DNA from 4 places in the Cedecea sp. B1(4) genome. Region 1 is predicted to be linked to each of the others. Evidence: predicted binding sites of a transcription regulator. Region 1 holds the regulator's gene; each other region holds the start of a gene.
The links. Region 1 encodes CRP, which controls carbon source genes, mostly activating them, when cyclic AMP is high. Its sites were predicted from a motif close to ATGTGANNNNNNTCACAT; they were not measured.
Positions count from the first base shown of each region.

Region 2: a site for CRP is predicted at 2,835-2,852, ahead of ACR6JA_RS11935 (ABC-F family ATPase). Genes of this name have one in related genera too.
Region 3: a site for CRP is predicted at 1,355-1,372, ahead of ACR6JA_RS17560 (GntP family permease). Genes of this name have one in related genera too.
Region 4: a site for CRP is predicted at 4,040-4,057, ahead of idnD (L-idonate 5-dehydrogenase). Genes of this name have one in related genera too.

Region 1 is NZ_JCAHMZ010000007.1:14,015-19,441, reverse strand. It holds gene argD (bifunctional acetylornithine/succinyldiaminopimelate transaminase) at 1-842, shown strand, start outside; gene ACR6JA_RS15440 (YccS/YhfK family putative transporter) at 845-2,929, opposite strand; gene crp (cAMP-activated global transcriptional regulator CRP) at 2,992-3,624, opposite strand; gene ACR6JA_RS15430 (OsmC family protein) at 3,937-4,341, shown strand; gene ACR6JA_RS15425 (phosphoribulokinase) at 4,377-5,246, opposite strand; gene ACR6JA_RS15420 (YheU family protein) at 5,337-5,427, opposite strand, start outside.
Region 2 is NZ_JCAHMZ010000004.1:494,802-500,228, forward strand. It holds gene cdd (cytidine deaminase) at 1-344, opposite strand, end outside; gene ACR6JA_RS11920 (CidB/LrgB family autolysis modulator) at 473-1,168, opposite strand; gene ACR6JA_RS11925 (CidA/LrgA family protein) at 1,165-1,566, opposite strand; gene ldtB (L,D-transpeptidase) at 1,738-2,652, opposite strand; gene ACR6JA_RS11935 (ABC-F family ATPase) at 2,891-4,486, shown strand; gene ACR6JA_RS11940 (glycoside hydrolase family 31 protein) at 4,615-5,427, opposite strand, start outside.
Region 3 is NZ_JCAHMZ010000008.1:90,203-95,629, reverse strand. It holds gene ACR6JA_RS17560 (GntP family permease) at 1-1,223, opposite strand, end outside; gene ACR6JA_RS17555 (hypothetical protein) at 1,504-1,662, opposite strand; gene rna (ribonuclease I) at 1,754-2,560, opposite strand; gene dcuC (anaerobic C4-dicarboxylate transporter DcuC) at 2,648-4,024, opposite strand; gene ACR6JA_RS17540 (DUF2946 domain-containing protein) at 4,431-4,844, shown strand; gene ACR6JA_RS17535 (copper-binding protein) at 4,911-5,288, shown strand; gene ACR6JA_RS17530 (TolC family protein) at 5,300-5,427, shown strand, end outside.
Region 4 is NZ_JCAHMZ010000007.1:191,948-197,374, forward strand. It holds gene idnR (DNA-binding transcriptional regulator IdnR) at 1-577, opposite strand, end outside; gene ACR6JA_RS16230 (gluconate:H+ symporter) at 643-1,962, opposite strand; gene idnO (gluconate 5-dehydrogenase) at 2,157-2,921, opposite strand; gene idnD (L-idonate 5-dehydrogenase) at 2,946-3,977, opposite strand; gene ACR6JA_RS16245 (HAD-IA family hydrolase) at 4,397-5,077, opposite strand; gene ACR6JA_RS16250 (hypothetical protein) at 5,265-5,427, opposite strand, start outside.

The sequences.
Region 1 (5,427 bases):
ATAGCCCGTACAAAAGCAAAATCATCGCCTTCTACAATGCGTTTCACGGGCGTTCGCTGTTCACTGTTTCCGTGGGTGGACAGGCTAAATACTCCGACGGCTTCGGCCCGAAACCTGCCGACATTATTCATGTGCCGTATAACGACCTCGCGGCGGTGAAAGCGGTGATGGGCGATCATACCTGCGCGGTAGTGGTGGAGCCGATTCAGGGCGAGGGTGGCGTGACCGCCGCGACGCCGGAGTTCCTGCAGGGGCTGCGCGATTTGTGTGATGAGCATCAGGCGCTATTGGTCTTTGATGAAGTGCAGTCCGGCATGGGCCGCACGGGCGAGCTTTTCGCTTACATCAACTACGGCGTCACGCCAGATATTCTGACCAGCGCCAAAGCGCTTGGCGGTGGCTTCCCGGTAAGCGCTATGCTGACCACCCATGAAATTGCCTCCGCGTTCCACGTCGGTAGCCACGGTTCTACCTACGGTGGCAACCCATTGGCCTGTGCGGTGGCCGGGGCGGCTTTCGATATCATCAACACGCCGGAAGTTCTCAAAGGTGTGGCGGACAAACGTCAGCTTTTCGTTGAACAACTGCAAAAGATAAACGCACAGTTCGATCTTTTCAGCGACATTCGTGGCATGGGACTGTTGATTGGTGCAGAGCTTAACGAGAAGTACAAAGGGCGTGCCCGCGAGTTTCTCTACGCTGGCGCGGCAGAAGGTGTGATGGTATTGAACGCCGGGCCGGACGTTATGCGCTTCGCGCCTTCGCTTATTGTCGAGGACGCGGATATCCTGGAAGGGATGCAGCGTTTCGCCAAAGCGGTTGCCAGCGTGGTAGCCAGCTAAGGCTAACCCGAGCGTCGCAGACGGCGGTTGAGCCAGATCCCATGATGAGGCCGCTGGCGCCAGGCGACCGAGGAGATGGTATGCATGGTGTTCAGGTGGCCAATAATCCGCTGTAAATGCTGCTCCATGGTGCTTAACGGCCCCGTGGGCAGCGTGTCCGATTCCAGGATATTCGCGTCGTTCGACCCGCCAGGCCCGTCATACTCCAGCCTTTGCTGGCATCGCTGTAACCCAATCTCACAAGACTGTAGATATTTCTGCGCCAGGTCCGGCGTCAGCATGTTGTGTTCGCGCGCCAGCGTGGTCATGGCGTTGATATGCTCGACGATGAACTGGCTGTGCGTCACCCAAAGTTTCATGTCTGCCAGGTAGTGGGAGTTAAAGCCTGGCTCCTGCATCGCCTGATTGAGCGAGTTAAACAGCGCATTGTGCGCCTGGTTGACCCGCATACGCTGCCAGGCCAGCGGCGTGGGCTCTGGATCGTTGCTCAATATCAGCCGAATAGCATCCTGATCTGCCTCCAGCGCGTCGTGGGCGTTCTGACGCAATAGGCCGGTTTGCCACTGTGGCCACAGCCAGATCATGCCGCCAAAGGCGATCAGGCAGCCAAGAAGAGTGTCTATGAGCCTGGGAATGATGTAACTCTCGGCGCTGAGGGTAATGAGCTGCAGGGTATATACCGCCGTGACGGTAAAGCCAATGGTGGCCCAGCCGTAGCTTTTGCGGATAAACAGGTAGCTCACCAGCGTAATCATTAACATCGCCAGCAGGGTGTAGCTGTCCGGGACGTGGAAGTGCAGGGTGATACCCGCGATACACAGCCCTGCCATGGTGCCTGCCGCCCTGTGAACAATGCGCACCCGCGTTGCACCGTAGCCGTTTTGCGTCACGAACATCACCGTCATTAGGATCCAATACGGCTTTGGCAGGTGTAAGAAGGAGCCCAGCAGGCTGGCAATGGTCAACATCACACCTAAGCGCGCGGAGCTGCGCAAAGCGGAGGATTTGAACGAGAGATAGCTTTTCAGGGCCGGGAAAAACGGTAAACGGCGTTCCCTGTCCTCCATTAAATCCCTCACGTACAGCGGCCGCTGGGTTTTCAGTACCCGGGCAATGCGGCTGAAGTGGTAATGGCAGAACTGCCCCACTGGATTGTCCGGGTTCTGGCGAGCTATTTTTTCCAGGGCGTCGATCTGCTTATCCATGGTAAAGCGCGTTGGATAGCGGTGATAAAGAATATCGTCTGCCAGCACGCGCAGGCGCGCGGCGATGGTTTGGGCATTCCAGCGGATCACCGCCTCGGCATGGCTTTGCTCGACCAGTTTTTGCACCTCTTCAGGCTGGTGCAGGCTTACCGAAATGTGTTCCTGCAGATCCAGCGCAACCTGGAAAGCGCGTAATAGACGCTTGTAGCCGTTTTGCTGGTTGGCCGATAGCATATGCAGCTGCTGATAGCAGGTGGTGATCAGATCGACGGCTTTTTGTTGGCGGGCCAGCAGCGGCGGCAGCGCTTTTTCCGGGTCGGTATGCTGGGTCAGCAGGCTGTATTTTGCTTCGCAGTAATCTGCCAATTGGCGGTACAGCAGGCTGAGCGACTCCCTGAGCGGCTGTTCGCGCCAAAGCCGGAACCAGAACCAGTTGAAAGCGCCGTACCAGATGGTACCGAAGATATAGAGCACCATCGGTTTCCATATAGGCATGTTACCGGCCATGCTGAGCGTAAAAATAGCGGCGATCAGCGATGCGGGCAGCAGGCGAGCGTGAAGTGAACTGATTTCCGCCGTCACGCCGAGCAGCAGAGCCATGACGATCAATATTGCCGGCAGCGGGATGTGGGTATAGAGCAGCAGAAGCTGCAGGATAAGGCTGCTGAGGGCGAACAGGCTGCCGCCTATAATCAAACGTTTGAAGAAGCGTTTGTGTGGTGTGTCCAGCCCGGCAATGTTGCAGCAGGCGGGAACTAACGAGAAGAGCAGGCCGTTTTGCAGGCTGCCAAGCAGCAGGCCGACAGCCACGGGAAGACACAGCACCAGCGTTTGCCGCAGCGCGTAGTTAACTTCCGGGTGGTAAATTAATCTCTTCCACATAGCCTGAATTGTAGAGACAAAAAAGGCGTGTTACCGAAGCGACACGCCTTTATAAGGGCTAATTAACGGGTGCCGTAAACGACAATCGTTTTACCGTGGGCGGAAATGAGGTTCTGATCTTCCAGCATTTTCAGAATACGGCCAACGGTTTCGCGGGAGCAGCCCACGATCTGACCGATTTCCTGGCGGGTGATTTTGATTTGCATCCCGTCCGGGTGGGTCATGGCATCCGGCTGTTTAGCCAGGTTAAGCAGCGTCTGAGCGATGCGGCCGGTCACGTCGAGGAAGGCAAGGTTGCCAACTTTCTCAGAAGTCACCTGCAGGCGGCGCGCCATCTGGGAAGAAAGACGCATCAGGATATCCGGGTTGACCTGAATCAGCTGACGGAATTTTTTATAGGAAATTTCAGCTACTTCACAGGCTGTTTTGGCACGAACCCAGGCGCTACGCTCCTGACCTTCTTCGAATAAACCTAATTCACCAATGAAATCACCCTGATTCAGATAAGAAAGGATCATCTCCTTGCCTTCTTCATCTTTAATCAGAACAGCTACGGAGCCTTTGACGATGTAGTACAGCGTCTCCGCCTTTTCACCCTGGTGAATCAGCGTGCTCTTCGACGGATACTTATGAATGTGGCAATGAGACAAGAACCATTCGAGAGTCGGGTCTGTTTGCGGTTTGCCAAGCACCATGCGCGGTTATCCTCTGTTATAAACTGGCTACCAAAGACAAGACGTGGAACCTCTTGTCTGGCGTTGCAATCGTGAAATTTTCCCAAGCCCTGGGAGCTGGCGGGCAGGTTAACCCTGCGGCCTGTAATTAGTCGTTTCCTCTGCTTACGGCATAAACGTCTCTGTATCGCAGCAGCATCCGGATTGTTTTAGCATAGCTTTTGGTTAGTGTCTTGTATTGTCTCGTTTCAGCATGACCTGGATCGCCTTACGTTGCCAGTTTTCACGTAGACGCGTAATCTGAAAGAAATTTTTATTACGGGAGTAGGTAAAATGCAGGCACGTGTTAAATGGGTGGAAGGCATGACCTTCCTCGGCGAATCCGCTTCTGGCCACCAAGTTCTGATGGACGGTAACTCCGGGGATAAAGCGCCAAGCCCGATGGAAATGCTGCTGATGGCCGCGGGCGGTTGTAGCTCAATTGACGTGGTGTCGATTCTGCAAAAAGGCCGCCATGATGTGACGGATTGTGAGGTGAAACTGACTTCCGAACGTCGTGAAGAAGCACCGCGTCTGTTTACCCGCATCCATCTGCATTTTGTTGTGACCGGGAAAGAGCTGAAAGAAAGCGCGGTTGCCCGCGCCGTTGAGCTGACCGCAGAGAAATATTGCTCGGTGACGTTGATGCTGGAGAAAGCCGCCGAGATTAGCCACAGCTACGAAATTATTGAAGCGTAAGTAGAAAAGGGCGGTGTAAAGCCGCCCTCACGCTATCAGGCAATTTTCCTGCCTTCCGCCAGCCGCTGCACCAGCGGGGCCATGATCAGCTCCATCGCCAGCCCCATTTTCCCGCCCGGTACCACCAATGTATTGATGTGGGAGATAAACGACCCCTGCAACATCGCCAGCAGATAAGGGAAGTCGATGTCGTCCAGCCCACGGAAGTGAATGACCACGAAGCTTTCGTCCAGCGACGGAATGGCTCGCGCGGCAAACGGGTTAGAGGTGTCTACGGTCGGAACGCGCTGGAAGTTGATATGGGTACGTGAGAACTGCGGCGTAATGAAGTTGATGTAATCGTCCATGGATCGCACTACGGAATCCATCACCGCTTCCCGTGAATGGCCGCGTTCGCTGGTATCGCGCACCAGTTTCTGAATCCATTCCAGGTTAACGATGGGCACCACGCCTACCAGTAAATCGACGCAGTCGGCGACGTTATGTTGAGGGGTGACTACACCGCCGTGCAGGCCTTCGTAAAACAGGACGTCAGTGGGCTCCGGGAGCGGCTGCCAGGGCGTAAAAGTGCCCGGCACTTGGTTCCACGGCACCGCTTCATCGTAGGTATGCAGGTATTTACGTGCTTGCCCTTTGCCGGTCTGGCCGTATTCGATAAAAGTTCGTTCCAGTAACCCGAAGTCGTTGGCGTCTGGCCCAAAGTAACTAATATGGCGGCCAGCATCGCGTGCCTTGCGGATGGCCATGTCCATTTCCGGGCGGGTATAGCGGTGGAAACTGTCGCCTTCAACTTCGGCGGCGCGCAGGTTGAGCTGCTGGAAAATCTTGCGGAAAGCGAGGCTGGTGGTCGTGGTACCGGCGCCGCTGGAACCTGTGACCGCAATAACCGGGTGTTTGGCTGACATAGGGTGAAAACTCCGTGAGGGATCGGAAAAGAGATCTGTATCTGCTTGTTATACTTTTCAGCCAGTATAGATCACCCTGCCAGTCAGCGGTCAGCCGCGAAACTGCCCGCGCGGCATAATGTTCACCGTTTCATGGAGTTCAGACCAAACCAGCACGGCCTCGCCGTTTTGTAACTGGCGC
Region 2 (5,427 bases), on a different contig from region 1:
CCGCGCATCCACGCGTGGGTAATGGCGCTTTGTTCGGCGTGCACGGTTTGCTGCATGGTGGCACCCAGAAACTCCATGTTGCCGCCAAAATAGAGATTCCCGCTGACGCCTCGCGCGACGGCGCCGACGTTAAAATGAGAGAGGTCTGCGCGGGCACAGGCTGCGGCCAGCGGCAACAGAGCGAAAGCCAGGTCTTGGTCACCCAGCCCGGTTTGATGTTTTAGCGTTTCAACTTCGGCTGCGGTAAACATAGCCGGGAAGTGGTCGTCGGCAAGCAGGGGTTGCAAAGCGGTTTGCAGCGCGGCGGGGAGTTGCACAACGGCGGCATCAAAACGTAAACGCATGTTAAAGCCTCATCAAAGGTAACGGAAACGTAGTTTACGGATCTGTATCGGCCAAATATGTGATCTAGTTCTAATTGTTTATGCAACTTATGAAAACAAATCTGAAAATGCGCGATCTCTCGCAAGTTTTAGCCGAAAAGCTTCAGCAGTACCGGGAATAAAAACGGAGCGATAAGTGACGTCATGACCCCGCAAATCACCAGCGCCAGCGAGCTAAAAGCCCCTTCCTGGAAGTCCAGTTCCGCACAGCGAGCGGTGCCCAGCGCGTGGGAAGCGGTACCCATTGCCAGCCCGCGTGAGGCTTTGGTATTGATGCGCATCATGTTCAGCAGCGTGTGGCCAAACACCGCGCCAAGAATACCGACGAAGATAACGCAGACGGCGCTGATAGCCGGGATACCACCAATGCCGCCGCCAACCGCCATTGCAATCGGCGTGGTGACGGATTTTGGCAGGACCGAAGCGGCAATTTCCGGGGACGCCCCCATCAATATCGCAATAGAGGTGCCGGTGGACATCGCCACCATGCTGCCAATAAAGCAGATGGTAATAATGGATTTCCAGCGGGCGCGAATCTGGTGTATTTGCTCATAGAGCGGGAAGGCCAAGGCTACAACGGCAGGCTGCAGCAGGTCGTTGAGCACTTCGCTGCCTTTAAAATAGTGGTCGTAAGGAATGCCGGTCAGCAGCAAAAAAGGAATGATCACCACCATGCAAACCAGCAGCGGGTTCAGCAGCGGGGATTTCAACCGAGCGGCCAGCTTGCGGGCGGCAAAAAACACCACCAGCGTTAACGGTAAAGACCACCATATAAAGTGCATCATTTTTGCTCTGCCTCGCCTTCACCAATCACTTTTCTTTCACCGTGTACCAGATGTGAGCTCCAGCTCACGATAACCAGCACCACCAGCGTGCTGATCAAACAGGACACCACCACCGGGCCAAACTGGGCTTTCAGCACGTCGTAATACTGCATCACGCCCACGCCAATAGGGACGAACAGAAGGGCCATATAGCGAATCAGCAAATGGCAGCTGGGTTTTACCCACTTCGCCGGCAGGATCTGCAGCGACAGCAGCACAAACAAAATCAGCATGCCGATAATGCTGCCGGGAATGACGATAGGCAGTAAAGAGGCGACAAAAATACCGGTGTATAAACACAGGTAAATTAAGACAAAAGCGCGAAGATACTGCCAGATTATCGTGAACGAGTTGCGCATGGAGGTTACCCTTTAAGAAACGCATTCATCATACAATTAAACGCAAAATTGTGCTATCCATCACATCATGAAATATCAGCATAACAAACATTCCCTGTGTGAAGGTTGTCGGGCGAATTTTGGGCAATAAAAAAGCGGCCCGGAGGCCGCTATTTTTTAATCAACGTGAGCTTAGTTCAGACGAACCGGCATCCCGGAACGGTTCTGAATTGCCTGGTCAACAACGGTGGTGTCAACATCAGACTGGGCAGTGACTTTCTGAACGCTGCTGGTCAGTTTAATCGGCACGATTTCATCGGAGTTGAACTGCGCTTCAGTGGTGGAAAGCGGGTTGTGGACTTCGATGTAACGGCTGCCGTCTGGCTCGGTAGTGGCTTTTACCGGCTCATCAATGAACTGAACGCGGGTGCCAACCGGCACGTTGTCGAACAGGAACTTGATGTCTTCGTTACGCAGACGCACACAGCCGTGGCTTACGCGCAGGCCGATACCGAAGTTGGCGTTGGTGCCGTGAATCGCATACAGGTTACCGATGTACAGCGCGTACAGGCCCATTGGGTTGTCCGGGCCAGCGGGAACAACGGCTGGCAGCGGCGTACCGGCTGCGGCGTATTCCGCGTGCATTTTCGCCGTCGGGGTCCAGGTTGGGCCATTTTTCTTACGCTCTACCTTGGTGGTCCAGTTGATCGGGGTATCTTTCCCCAGCTGGCCGATACCGATTGGCAGCACGATCACCGTGTTGGTGCCTTTCGGGTAATAGTAGAGGCGCATTTCGGCACTGTTGATCACAATCCCTTCATGCACGGTGTCCGGCAGGATCAGCTGCTGAGGGATGTTCAGAATGGTGCCGGCTTTTGGCAGGTACGGGTCAATGCCTGGGTTAGCTTCCAGCATGTTAGACAGACCCATCTGGTACTGTGCGGCATACTCTTCCAGCGGCGCGGTGCTGCCTTCAGGAATAGTGATAACCTGGTTTTCACCAACCAGGCGGCTGCCGTTAGTCGGTAACGGATAAGTCACGGCGGAAGCAGAGAAAGACGCGACAGCCACAAAAGCCAGTAAAAGCGAGCGTAATTTCATATTCATGTTATGCGAGTGTTATGCCAGACGGGCCAGCTAGTGAGTGTTCATGGACGATTCAGCCGCGCATTATATGTGCATTACATTCATCTGGGAAATCAGATGTGGATGAAATCACAATTTTTTCACACTGATTAACTATTGTACGGTGAAGATGCGGGGCGACCCTTTATCATAGTTATGGCATAATGTGGCCGAAATCACATTCCAAAATCTCGACAACTTATTTCTCCAGGACATACCAGTGCTTGTATCCAGCAACGTTACCATGCAGTTTGGCAGCAAACCGCTGTTCGAAAATATCTCCGTTAAATTTGGCGGTGGCAACCGTTACGGCCTGATTGGCGCGAACGGAAGCGGCAAATCCACGTTCATGAAAATCCTCGGCGGGGACTTAGAGCCAACGCTTGGCAACGTTTCTCTCGACCCAAACGAGCGTATCGGTAAGCTGCGTCAGGATCAGTTCGCCTTCGAAAAATTCACCGTACTCGACACCGTTATCATGGGCCACGGCGAACTGTGGGAAGTGAAGCAGGAACGCGACCGCATTTATGCTCTGCCGGAGATGAGCGAAGAAGACGGTTACAAAGTTGCCGACCTCGAAGTGAAATACGGCGAGATGGACGGCTACACCGCAGAGGCGCGTGCCGGTGAATTGCTGCTTGGCGTGGGCATTCCGCTGGAGCAGCACTACGGCCCGATGAGCGAAGTCGCTCCAGGCTGGAAGCTGCGCGTGCTGCTGGCGCAGGCGCTGTTCTCTAACCCGGACATCCTGCTGCTCGACGAACCAACGAACAACCTGGACATCGACACCATCCGCTGGCTGGAGCAGACGCTGAACGAACGCGACAGCACCATGATCATTATCTCGCACGACCGTCACTTCCTGAATATGGTCTGCACCCATATGGCTGACCTGGACTACGGCGAGCTGCGCGTTTACCCTGGCAACTACGACGAGTACATGACGGCGGCAACTCAGGCTCGCGAGCGGCTGCTGGCGGACAACGCGAAGAAGAAAGCGCAGATTGCAGACCTGCAATCCTTCGTTAGCCGCTTTAGCGCCAACGCCTCCAAATCTCGCCAGGCCACCTCCCGTGCCCGTCAGATTGATAAAATCAAGCTGGATGAAGTGAAGGCGTCCAGCCGTCAGAACCCGTTCATCCGCTTCGAGCAGGATAAGAAACTGTTCCGTAACGCCCTTGAAGTTGAAGCCGTGACCAAAGGGTTTGAGAACGGCCCGCTGTTTAAAAACGTCAACCTGCTGCTGGAAGTGGGCGAGAAGATTGCCATTTTGGGTGCTAACGGCGTGGGTAAATCTACTATGCTGAAAACCTTGGTCGGCGAGCTGACCCCGGAAAACGGCAGCGTGAAGTGGTCTGAAAATGCTCAGATTGGCTACTACGCCCAGGATCACGAATACGAGTTCGAAAACGATCTGACCGTCTTTGACTGGATGAGCCAGTGGAAGCAGGAAGGTGACGACGAACAGGCGGTGCGCAGCATCCTGGGTCGTCTACTGTTCAGCCAGGACGACATCAAGAAGCCGGCCAAAGTACTCTCCGGGGGCGAGAAAGGCCGTATGCTGTTTGGCAAGCTGATGATGGAAAAACCAAACATCCTGATCATGGATGAACCGACCAACCACCTGGATATGGAATCCATCGAGTCGCTGAACATGGCGTTGGAAATGTACCAGGGGACGCTGATCTTCGTTTCCCACGACCGTGAGTTTGTTAGCTCGCTGGCAACCCGCGTGCTGGAAATTACCCCAGAGCGCGTGATTGACTTCACCGGCGGCTATGAAGATTACCTGCGTAGCAAAGGGATCGACGGGTAATTTTCCCTCACCCTCACCCTCACCCTCACCCTCACCCTCTCCCGAAAAGGGAGAGGGGACAGATCGAGGAATCTACCTCCTATCTTTCCCCCTCGCCCCTCAGGGGAGAGGGCCGGGGTGAGGGGCAATTACAGCCCCCATACCTCGCATTCCACGCCGTTCACCCGCAATCGACGCCTTTCTCCCTCAGGCAAAGACAGCTTAATCTCGCGCCACGCGGGCAAATAATCCCCCTTGCGGCTAAAGGCCACGTTAATCTCGTTGGCTGAGCAGGTTATTTCCCAGCTAAGCCAGAGCGCGTTGCCTTCTTTATAGCCCCAGGATTCTCCGTCATCCTCAAACAACATGCCGTGGGACGTCCCGGCGCCCTGCAGCGGGTAAATTTTTAGCTCACGAACGGTATCGTCCTGCGGGGAAACGTAGCAGATGCGTTCGCTGAGAGGCAGAGCCGCACCGGCGCGAACCAGCAATGGTAAACGCTCAAGCGGAGCGGGCAGGGTGATGGTCTGGCCGCCGCTAAACCACTGGCCGGAATAATAGTCGTACCAGCCGTGCTCATTGGCCGGCAGCCATAAAGTACGTTCGCGTTGTCCTGGTTCCACCACGCTTGCCACCAGAAGATCCCGGCCCAGCAGGAATTCATCGCATTCATCAAATGTCTTCACGTCATGTTCATGGTCGAGGAAAGTCGGCCTCAGCATGGGTTCATCATCCGCGTGTGCCTGCCACAGCAACGTGTAGAAATAGGGCAGCAGGCGATAACGCAGCTCAATGGCGCTGCGGATGGCCGGCGTCACCGCCGGATACATCCAGGGTTCGTTCACGGTGTGGTCATCATTCCACGAATGGATGGTGAAGCGCGGGTGCATCACGCCGTTCTGAACCCAGCGCACGAAAAGCTCAGCGTCAGGCTTGTCGCCCGAAAAACCGCCAACGTCATG
Region 3 (5,427 bases), on a different contig from region 1:
GTAGCGCCACCGGCAATCGCGATAACGATAAAGCACAGGTCAAACTGGCTCAGGCCCGTGGTGGCTTCGACCATCGGTGAGACCAGCGCGGCGGTAGTGGTCAGGGCAACGGTGGCTGACCCTTGAGCAACGCGAAGCGCGGTCGAGATAACAAAGGCAGCAACGATAACCGGCATGCCGGTGTCTGAGAGTACGCCAGCCAGCGCGTCACCAATGCCGCTTGCGCGTAGCACGCCGCCGAACATACCGCCTGCGCCGGTCACCAGGATAATGCCGCAAATCGGGCCGAGTGCGCCGTCACATACCTTTTCAAGATGCTGGCGGCTATGTTTGCCGCTGAAGACCATCAGGGCAAAAAAGACGGTAATCAGCAGCGCAATGGGCGTTTTGCCCAGCATGCGCAAGAAGTTCACCAGCGTATTGTCGGCGCTGACCCAGCCGAGCACAGTGGCGGTGTTGAGGCCGGTATCGAGGAAGATCAGCACCAGCGGCATCAGTAAAATTGTCATGACCATGCCGAATGACGGTGGCTGGTGATTCTGGTCCACTTCGACTTTACCGAGGAAAGAACTCGGCAGAGGAATATCGAATTTCTTCCCGGCATACAGCCCGAAGAGATAGGCCCCGATATACCAGGTCGGGATGGCGATAATCAATCCCACCACAACCAGCAGGCCGATGTTCGCCCCCAGCAGTTCGCTGGCGGCCACCGGGCCTGGATGCGGCGGCAGAAGCGCGTGCATCACCGCAAAAGCACCGGCCGCCGGGAGCGCATATTTCAGCGTTGAGCCGCCGAATTGCTTGGCGACGCTGAAGATGATCGGCAGCATCACCACCAGACCCGCGTCAAAGAAGATCGGGAAGCCAAAAAGCAGTGACGCGACGCCAAGGGCAAAAGGTGCCCGGTGAGCGCCAAAGGTCCCAACCAGGGTGTCCGCCAGCACTTTTGCGCCGCCGGAAATTTCCAACAGGCGGCCAATCATGGCGCCGAGCCCAACTAATAAAGCGACGCCTGCCAGGGTGCTGCCAAAGCCGCCCAGGATCGTGGGTACAATTTTGTCGAACGGCACGCCTGTGACGAGTGCCACAATGACGCTGACCAGGGTCAGCGCCAGGAAGGCATGTACGCGAAAGCGCATGATCAATACGAGCAGGAGCACGACGGAACAGGCGGCAATACCCAGCAGGCTTCCTGCGCCTAAACTTGTTGTTATTTCGGTCATTTTAATTCCCCAGTGGCAAATTCTCAGATGAATGCACCAAAAGCGTGTTATTGGGTGATGCTGATACCGGTAACATGATATCGGTAACATCCGGTTGCCTGTAAATGAACTCTGTAATGTTTGTTAACATTTTGGGACGAAGTTCAAACAATCAAAATAATCAGTGCGAAAGGTGAGCGGGGGAATTGTTTGGCTGGGAAAAATCTGACACGCGCCTGACTAATATCGTCAGGAAACGGTATTCAGCGGGGCCGCCGCGCTGCACGGGGCCCGACTGTTTTTAACGAGCGTGATGTTCCGCTATCGGCAACAAGAGCTCTTTGAGAATGTCATAGCGCTGCTGCGGCGAGAGCCAGATAAACCCCAGCAGTTTTTGCTGGCTACCTTCACGCTCGAACTGCGCCCTCAGCTGCAGTAAATACCGTTTTGTTCTGTTCATGGTCACCTCCAGGTTCGTTACCTGAAGGCTATAACCAAAAAACCGGAACAAATAGTGATGCGATTAATTTTTGACTTCAGTATTTATTCTGTCAGTAGCCAACTGCGTCCAGACGGAAGCTCTTCCCGCAGTTGCCGGGGTGTTTTTGCGGGGCAAAGGAGGCGGTTTGCAGCGGTTGGTTAATCTTGTCTGCCAGCAGGGAGATCTGCATTTCCGTGAGGTAGGCGGGATTACCGTCACAGGTTAGCTTGATGGCATCTACTGCATCGCTGCCCCAGGTTTGCTTCACGGCTTGGTTAAACGCCTTACGCGTCACCACCTGGCCGTAGTTCTGTGCCAGGAACTGGCCAAAAGCGCTGTGTTTCACTTCTCCATTCAGGCGCACCATCGTGCCGAAGTAATCGTCGGGGTTAAAGCCAAAGCAAACGCCGTGCTTGGCGTATTCGTAGCGCTCCAGGCAGGATTGCCCCCCGGCGCCGGGCATCACGCCCGCAAGCTTTGAGGCCATTTCAACGGAAAGCCCGGTATCCGGCGCGGCGCATTTATTTGAGGCCCTGGCTTCGGCCATATTCGGCACCGGGCGAGTGGCGCAGCCGTAGCGCATCCAGCGTTTTTCATCGACGCCGCGTGAGGCGACAGATTTTGGTAGACCGGGCCAGAGGCCGTGAACGGTCAGGAAGGCACTTTTATCCGCCTGTTCCTGCTGGGCTTTACACTCTGCGGGTTCGTTGCGATTGCGGTCGTGCATGCTCTGACAGAAGCCGGTTTGCCAGGAGAGCGCCAGCACGTAGCGATCAAAATCCCCGTACTGGCTGGGCTGCAGGGCGTCGGCAAACGCAAGTGGACTAAGTAAAAGCGGCGTGCAAAGCAGTAAATGTCGCGGTGTGAAATTCATCATTATTCTCTTATCTGTCCTGGAGGCGGGCTTATTATAGGCATAAAAAAAGCGCCTGATGCAGGCGCTTGAAACGATGATGACTGCGGGTTAGTGAACGATCGCTGCAGCAGGAACCAGAATCTCCGTGGCGATAATCACCACCATAAGACCGACGGCGACCGGCACAGAGGTACGCTTCACCACTTCGAAAGGTGAGATTTTTGCCATCCCGGCAACGGCCACCACCACGCCGGAAACCGGAGAAATGGTGCGGCCCAGGTTGGAAGCCTGCAACATTGGAATGGTCAGGTATGCCGGGTTAATCCCGGAAGAGTGAGCCAGTTTCGGGATCATTTCGACGAAGGCATAGAACGGTGCGTTACCGGAGCCGGTGGTCATGGCCGCCAGCATGGTCAGCACCACCAGCACCAGCATCAGAATAATGCTTGCGGAACCAAACGAGGTGGCAATGGAAATCAGGCTTTGAATAAAGCCGATGGTGCTTAAGCCCTGGGCAAAAACGCCGGCGGCAACCAGCAGCATCACCACGTTGGCAAAGGCGTCCGCCATGCCGCGATAGCAAACTTCCATCCCGGAGAAGACGTGCTGCGTATTGAAGCTGCGGAAAAACTCAATCAGCGCGGCAATCAGAATACATATCACCAGGATAGTAATGATATGCAGCTGCGGGCCCCATTTGCCGTCAAAAATCAGTACCCCGACAATCGGCGTAAACGGCAGGATGGCGTAGAAAGCGGGCGCGGAAGTCTGAATTTCACTCACGTCCAGCATTTCGTGGTTGATGTGCTCTTTCTTATCGAGATAGCGCTGCCAGAAGAAATGCGCGATTGCCATGCTGATGATGGCGGCGATGGAGATAGGAATGGTCGTTTTAAAGGCAAAGTCGACCAGCGACATTTCAGAAGCCTGAGCGGCCAGCACCACGTCTCCGGAAGTTGGAGCCAGAATAATCGCCGCCGGGGAAGCGCAAATGGCTGCGGCAGCACCGCGGCTGATACCGACATTGACCATGACCGGGAACAGCGTAGCCATTAACAGCACCCCAAGCCCGGTTGCGGAAGAGACCGCCAGCGACATCAGGCAGGCGACGAAGTAGGCGGCAATCATCAGTAAGTAAGGCGAGTTGATGAATTTCAGCGGCTTAGAGGCCAGCTTGACCACCACATCGTTGGCGCCGATATGGGTCATGTAGGCGGCAAACCCGCAGAGCATCATGATCATCATGCCAAGATCGCCGCCGCGGCTCATCAGCAGGATTTTGACGTATTCAAAGATGTCCGTGGCGGTGTAGCCGGTGCTTTCCGCGCTAGCGGGCAACACTTTATGCCCCATTAACGCGCTGACGATAAGTAACAATAATCCGCCGACGAACAGCACGCCGGTGGCGGAATAGCCTTTGATGATGTAGCGGGCAACGCCCACAATCACCACGACCCCGATAATAAGTTCCAGAATGGTAAGCATGATATCCCCTGATACGCTAAGGCGCTCTTCGGCGTCCTTACGCTTGCGGCTATAAGTGATTTTCTCTCAGAAATTAAAATAGTGATTTTTTACAGGCGACTGTAAAGGGCTAAGAATTTGCCTCAGAACCCGTTTGGAGTTTCTGATAAGCATCAACTTTCGTTGCAACGGATCAACTTTAGGCAAAGCTTTTGTTGGCTGCATTACGTTTATCGACGTGGCCGATAAAAAATAAGGCATAAAAATTGTGCGAGTTTTGGCGGTATAACCGACGATCGGTTATGTAAAAACAATGATTGTTTTGCCTGATTGTTAACGAATGGCTTTTTCGTAAAGCAGTTAAAAAAAACTTTAAAACGCAACAGGCTGCCGCCTATACTGCCGATCTCTTTTATGCGGGGTTTTTATGCTGCACACCTCCCTCTGGTCGACAAGCCACTGGCGCTTTATCAGGAAGCATCTTTTGATGCTGCTGTTGGCGTTGGGCTGGTTTTTTGTCAACAGTCAGGTGGCGATAGCGTCCTACGATTGCCCGGTTGATATGACCGCTGGCCCCATGGCAGCCCCGCATTCCGACACCATGCAGATGCCTGACAAGGCGATGCAGGTGAAACTCAGTAACCCGCTGTGTGAAAAACACTGCGTGCCTGACGTAATGCAAAAAGACAACGGGCACAGCTCGCTGGTGGCGTTACCGGTGGCAGATACCCTTGCGCTGGTTGAGCCTCAGTGTTCAACGGTCGTTGAATCCGCCCCTTATGTTACCCCTCCCGCAACAGGACCTCCGGCAACCATTCGTTTTTGCCGCTTTAGAGAATAACTCCAGCACCGTCAATGTTTTGGGGCTTTGCCCATTCCCTTTTTGACTGTGTTTTGGAGATAAATCATGTTTAACGCTATTCGTTCTGCTGCGGCCGGTGCGCTGCTTGTTGTTGCCGCTTTCCCTGCTTTTTCCGCTGAAACTTCCCACGATATGTCCTCTATGAAGGGGATGTCTGACATGCCTGGCATGACGATGTCTTCTGATGTGACTTCGGCGACCAAGGTCTACAAAACCGAAGGCGTAGTGAAGACCCTCACCGCCGATAGCGTGTCTATTGCCCATCATCCTGTCGCCGAGCTTGGCTGGCCAGCCATGACAATGACGTTCGCTTTGCCGAAAGACGGTTCGCTGCCGGCGTTTAAGGTGGGGGAGAAAATTGCCTTCTCTTTCACTCAGCATGCGGCCGGGTATCAGCTGGCTTCCGCAACCCCGCTTAACTAACCGAGGTTGCTATGAAACAACACACCCTGAGCCTCTGGCTTGGTGGAGTGCTGTTGGCTACGTCTGTCTCCGCCGCTCAGGCGGCGGAGCTCAGCCTGCAACAGACTCTGCTGGCCGCCGAGCACTATTCTGCGGCGCT
Region 4 (5,427 bases), 180 kb from region 1:
GCTCATCGCGCACGTCATCTTTTGAACCGAGGTAGACGATCCTGCGCCGCTGCCGCTTGTCCAGCATGGTGCCAACCATGTCTAACGCGGCCTGGCGGTTATCAAACCCCACTTCCATATCCAGCCGGTCGCCCTGAATATCCATCAGTTCCACAACCGGGATGGCAGCGGACCGCAAAAACTTCACGGTGCGGAAGGTGTGGTACTTCTCGCAGAGAATAATGCCGTCGATGTTGTAGGAGAGCAGGTTAATCACCGACTCCTCTTCCGACTCGCGGTTGTAGTTATAGTTGGCGATCAGCGTCTGGTAATTCTGCCCGGACGTGACGGACTCAATGCCGGCGAAGAGCTGGTTTTGAAAAGAAGGAATCAATACCCCCAGCGTATAGCTGCGGGCATTAAGCAGCATACCAGGGGCACGATTGGGCACGTAATCAATCTCTTCCATGATTCGGGCGATGCGCAGCCCGGTTTCCTTTGCAACCTTTTTAGGCGAACGGATGTAGCGGCTGACGGTCATCTTCGTCACGCCAGCCAGCGTAGCGATATCCTGCAAAGAAATGCGGTGGTTTCTCATCGGCCCTCTCAATACCGGGGCGCAGCGCGCGCACCCGGTGGCCTGTCGGCGAGTCATACAACGATTTAATGCAAAACGGCATTTATCGTCAATACGCCCAGCAGCCCCATGACTGAGATCAGCGTTTCCATCACGGTCCAGGTGCGCAGCGTTTCCCCCACGCTGAGGTTAAAGTAGCCCTTAAACAGCCAGAATCCCGGGTCGTTAACGTGAGAGGCGATCACGCTCCCCGCCCCGGTCGCCAGCACCATCAGGGCCGGGTCGGCGTGGGTCACGCTGATGATAGGCAGCACCACGCCTGCGGTGGTGATCGCCGCGACGGTCGCCGAACCCAGCGCAATACGCAGCAGGGCCGCCACCGTCCAGCACATTAGCAGCGGCGAGAGCGGCGCGCCGTTCATCAGGTGCGCGATGTACTGCCCTACGCCGCTATCGACCAGCACCTGCTTAAAGGCACCGCCACCGGCGATGATAAACACGATCATCGCGATAGCGCCGATAGAGTCCCCGGCGATGTTCATCACCTGCTCCATGCTGCGCCCTTTGCGCCAACCGAGGGTAAAGGTGGCGATAGTCAGGGCAATAAACAGCGCGACCGCCGGGTTACCAATAAAGTCGAGGAAAGATCTGAGCCCACTTTTTTCAGGCAGCACCACGTTACAAAGCGCGGCAATCGCCATCAGCAGTACCGGCGTGATCGCCACCAGCAGGCTGTTCCAGAAAGAAGGCATTTCCGCCTCGGTGAACACACGCGAGCTGAACAGCCCTTCCGGCGGCTGCTTTTCAAAACGGGTTAACAGCCGGGAGAACAGCGGCCCGGCCACGATAATCGTCGGCAGGCTGATGATCAGCCCGTATAGCAGGGTGGTGCCGAGATTGGCGTTATACATGGTGGCAATCGCGGTCGGCCCCGGGTGCGGCGGCAGAAAGCAGTGCGTGACCGACAGCGCGGCCACCATTGGTACACCCACATACAGCAGCGGCAGGCCGGACGAGGCGACAACGGTGAACACCAGCGGGAGAAGCAGCACGAAGCCGACCTCAAAGAACATCGCCATGCCTACCACCAGGCCGGCAATCATCAGCGCCCACTGCACGCGCTTCGCGCCGAAGGCATCTATCAGGGTCGTGGCGATGCGCTGCGCTGCCCCGGTGTCAGAGATCAGCTTCCCGAGCATCGCCCCAAAGCCAAGGATCATCGCCAACCCGCCCAGGGTGCCGCCGATCCCATTCTGAATGGAGTGCAGAATCGCCTGGGGATCCATCCCTTCCGCAAACCCAACCACCGCAGCCACCAGAACCAGCGCGATAAAGCCGTTCACTTTAAAACCGATCATCAGGACCAGCAGCAGGGCGACGCCTGCGGCAATAATAAGTAATGGCATACGCTTATCTCTTATCAGTGCAAAAAAAGCAGCGCGCAGCGCTGCAGGTTAGTGGTCAGGTCGGGCAGTCAGCGCGTTTAAAAAAGCTGAAAACCAATCGCTTGATTTTCAGCTTTCTGCGGCGAGAGAAGGCCCATACTCTCCACCTTTTATTCGGTCTACTCGCCTTCACTTTTCGGCAGACACTCGCGCCGTTAAACGGCGGCCAGCATTCCGCCATCAACAAACAACAGGTGCCCGTTAACGAAATCTGAAGCTTTTGAAGAGAGGAACACCGCGGCGCCAATCAGCTCCTGCGGGTCACCCCAGCGTGCGGCGGGCGTCCGTTTGCACAGCCAGCCGCTGAACGCTTCGTCATTCACCAGCGCCTGAGTCATTTCCGTTTTGAAGTAGCCCGGGGCGATGCCGTTGACCTGAATGCTGTGGCGGGCCAGCTCAACGCACATGCCCCGGGTCAGCATCTTCACCGCGCCTTTCGAGGCGGCGTAAGGCGTGATCGTGTCGCGCCCCAGCTCACTCTGCATGGAGCAGATATTGATCACCTTCCCGGCCTGGCGTGCCACCATCCGGCGGGTAACCGCCTGCGAAACCAGGAAAACGCCGGTCTGATTCACCGCAATCACATCATTCCAGTCCTGCTCGGGGAACTCGGTAAAGGGATGGCGGCGCTGAATTCCGGCGTTGTTCACCAGCACATCAATCGGGCCTACGTCCTGCTCAATACGCTCCACGGCCACATCGACATCCTGTTTCTGCGTCACGTCGAACGGGGCGCCCACGGCACGGATCCCTTCGTCCCGCAGCTTTTGCACCGCGGCCTCGACCTTAGCTGGCGTGCTGGCGTTGACGATTATCCGCGCCCCGTACTGGCCCAGCCCGGTCGCCATCAGGTACCCGAGCCCCTGCGCGGAGCCGGTAATCAGGATGTTTTTGCCTTTCAGTGAAAAAAGATCGTTCATTGCCTTAATCCTTATTAACAGGCCTCAGAAAACCAGCTGGACTTTCGCGGCCTGGGTTTTATCCCCGGCAAAGATCAGCGCCTGCTCCAGGTCGGTATAGGCATACTCCGCGCTCAGCAACGGCAGCGGGTTAATCACCTTGTTAGCCAGCCAGGAGACGGCCGTATTGAACTCCGTGGTGAAGCGGAAAGAGCCTTTCAGCGCAATCTCTTTGGCGATGAGCATCATCATGGGGAATTCCGGCACTGCGCCGCCCATTCCCACCTGCACCATGGTGCCTTTGGCGCGGGTCACTTCCAGGCAGGTGGTTACCGACGAAGGGTGGCCGGAGACTTCAAAGCTTATGTCGAAGTAGCCTTTTTCCTCTTTCCAGCCGTCCAGGCTGTCGTGCAGCGGGTTCACCAGCGTGTCGGCGCCCATCTGCGCGGCCAGCGAAAGCGAGCGCGGGCTGACATCGGCGCAGACAATTTCTGCCGCTCCCAGCGTTTTTACCGCGCTGGCGACCAGGCAGCCAATCGGCCCTACGCCGGAGATAAACACGCGCTTGCCCTGCAGATCGCCCGCTTCGTGCGCGGCGTGAATGGCCACCGCCAGCGGCTCGGCAAACACCATCACTTTTTCATCCGCTTCAGCGGGATAGGGAACGCACTGCGCGCTGTCGACGGTTTTAAAGCGGGTAAAGCCGCCGTCAACGTGTGGGAAGTACATTGCGCTGCCGAAGAAGCGCATGGTTGTGCATTGATTTTCTTCCTGGCTAAGACAATATTTACAATGACCACAGGGTTTGGATGGATTAATAGCGACCGTCTGCCCTTCATGTAATTCAGGAGAATCGGTATGCACCACCGTGCCAATAACTTCATGGCCTAAAATCATTGGGGCTTTTACGGCAAAGTTGCCGACCTTCCCTTCCTGATAATAATGCAAATCGGACCCGCAAATGCCTCCCCGGGAAATCTTCAGCAACGTCCCTTTATTATTCCACTCAATTTCCTGATGGCTAACGGAAACGGTTTGCTTGCCTGAGATCACACAGGATTCAGTGTTAATTTTCATCAATGCCTCAATAGTCAGCGGGTAAAACTCAGCGCTATTTAAAGGCTTTTACCTGCCAGTAATTGTGATAAAAGTCACACTTAAAGGCTGTTACAGAAGGATGTTACGCATAACGTGACGCACCTTTTAGTTCTTACCGATTGGTGCCAGGGATGGGGTGATGTAATACGGAAAATAAAAAATAGCTTCTGAGAATGCTGGTAAATAAATAAAAAAACATCAATAACTTTTATAAGGAAAATACATGAACGATCTGCAAATAAAATATAACCCATCATTAAAAGCATGAATTATTTATTTACAAAGTAGAATAATATTTTTAATTAACCATGAGAATGAAAGAGATAACCCGGCACTCATCGGCCGGGAATCTGTCAATCACCTTGATTAGGCTCTGCCAAAAAAGAGAGCCTGAATAATTAGCTTCGCTGCAAGAAAATACCCGAGCCATCGGCCTCAACTCGCAGGGCATCGTAATTTTCCGCGCCGGTATAACGAGAGAGTTCCCCGGCATGGTGAGCGTTGGTGCCGGAAATGACAAAGATTTTTGCGCCTGCCGCTTCACCGGCTTGTACACCCGCCAGGGCATCCTCAAACACCAGGCAGTCGGCCGCGTTTACGCCCAATTTTTCCGCCGCCAGCAGGTAGCCCTCCGGGGCGGGTTTACCGAGACGGACGTCTTCCGCCGCAATAATGACTTTGGGTTCAGGCAAACCGGCGGCCTGAATGCGGCGCAGCGCCAGCGCTTTTGGGGCGGAAGTAACAATGGCCCAGCGATCCAGCGGCAGCGCCTGCAAAAACTCTCGCGCGCCGCCGATGGCTTCCACACCATCCACATCGGCGATTTCAGCTTCGGTAATCCGCTGTGCTTCGGCTTCGGCATCCACGCCCGGTAGATTCTGGCGGGCAATCGTCTCCACCGCGCGCACGCCGTGAATGGTGGGCAGGAAAGTGACCGGATCGATGCCGTGGCGCATGGCCCACTCACCCCAGATGCGTTCTGCCACGCGGATGGAGGTCAGAATGGTGCCGTCCATATCAAAGAAGAAGGCCGAAAAGCGCTGGCCGTTAAAAAGAATATCGCCCGTCTGTGCTGTCAATTACGTGCTCTCCACAGGAGTCTGATGGTCTGCGGAGCATCATACATGGGCGTTATTTATTGTTCACCTGGGCAACCACCTTCTCCCTCAAAGGGAGAAGGGAAATACAGATCAACGATTCAACCTGTAAAGCTTACTGACAGGTTCTCTGTATAGATGTCGCCACTGTTCTGATAATCACCACAAATTACATCGGCGGCGTCAGCCCGTTAACCCCGGCGGAAATCCCGCGCGCGACGGCCTGGCCTGTGTCGTCTTTGGTGGCGAACAGCACCACTTTCGCGCCCGGCTTCAGCACGGACTTGTCGGCGGGGCTGATCAGCACCACCGGTACGTCGTCCGGCACCTGC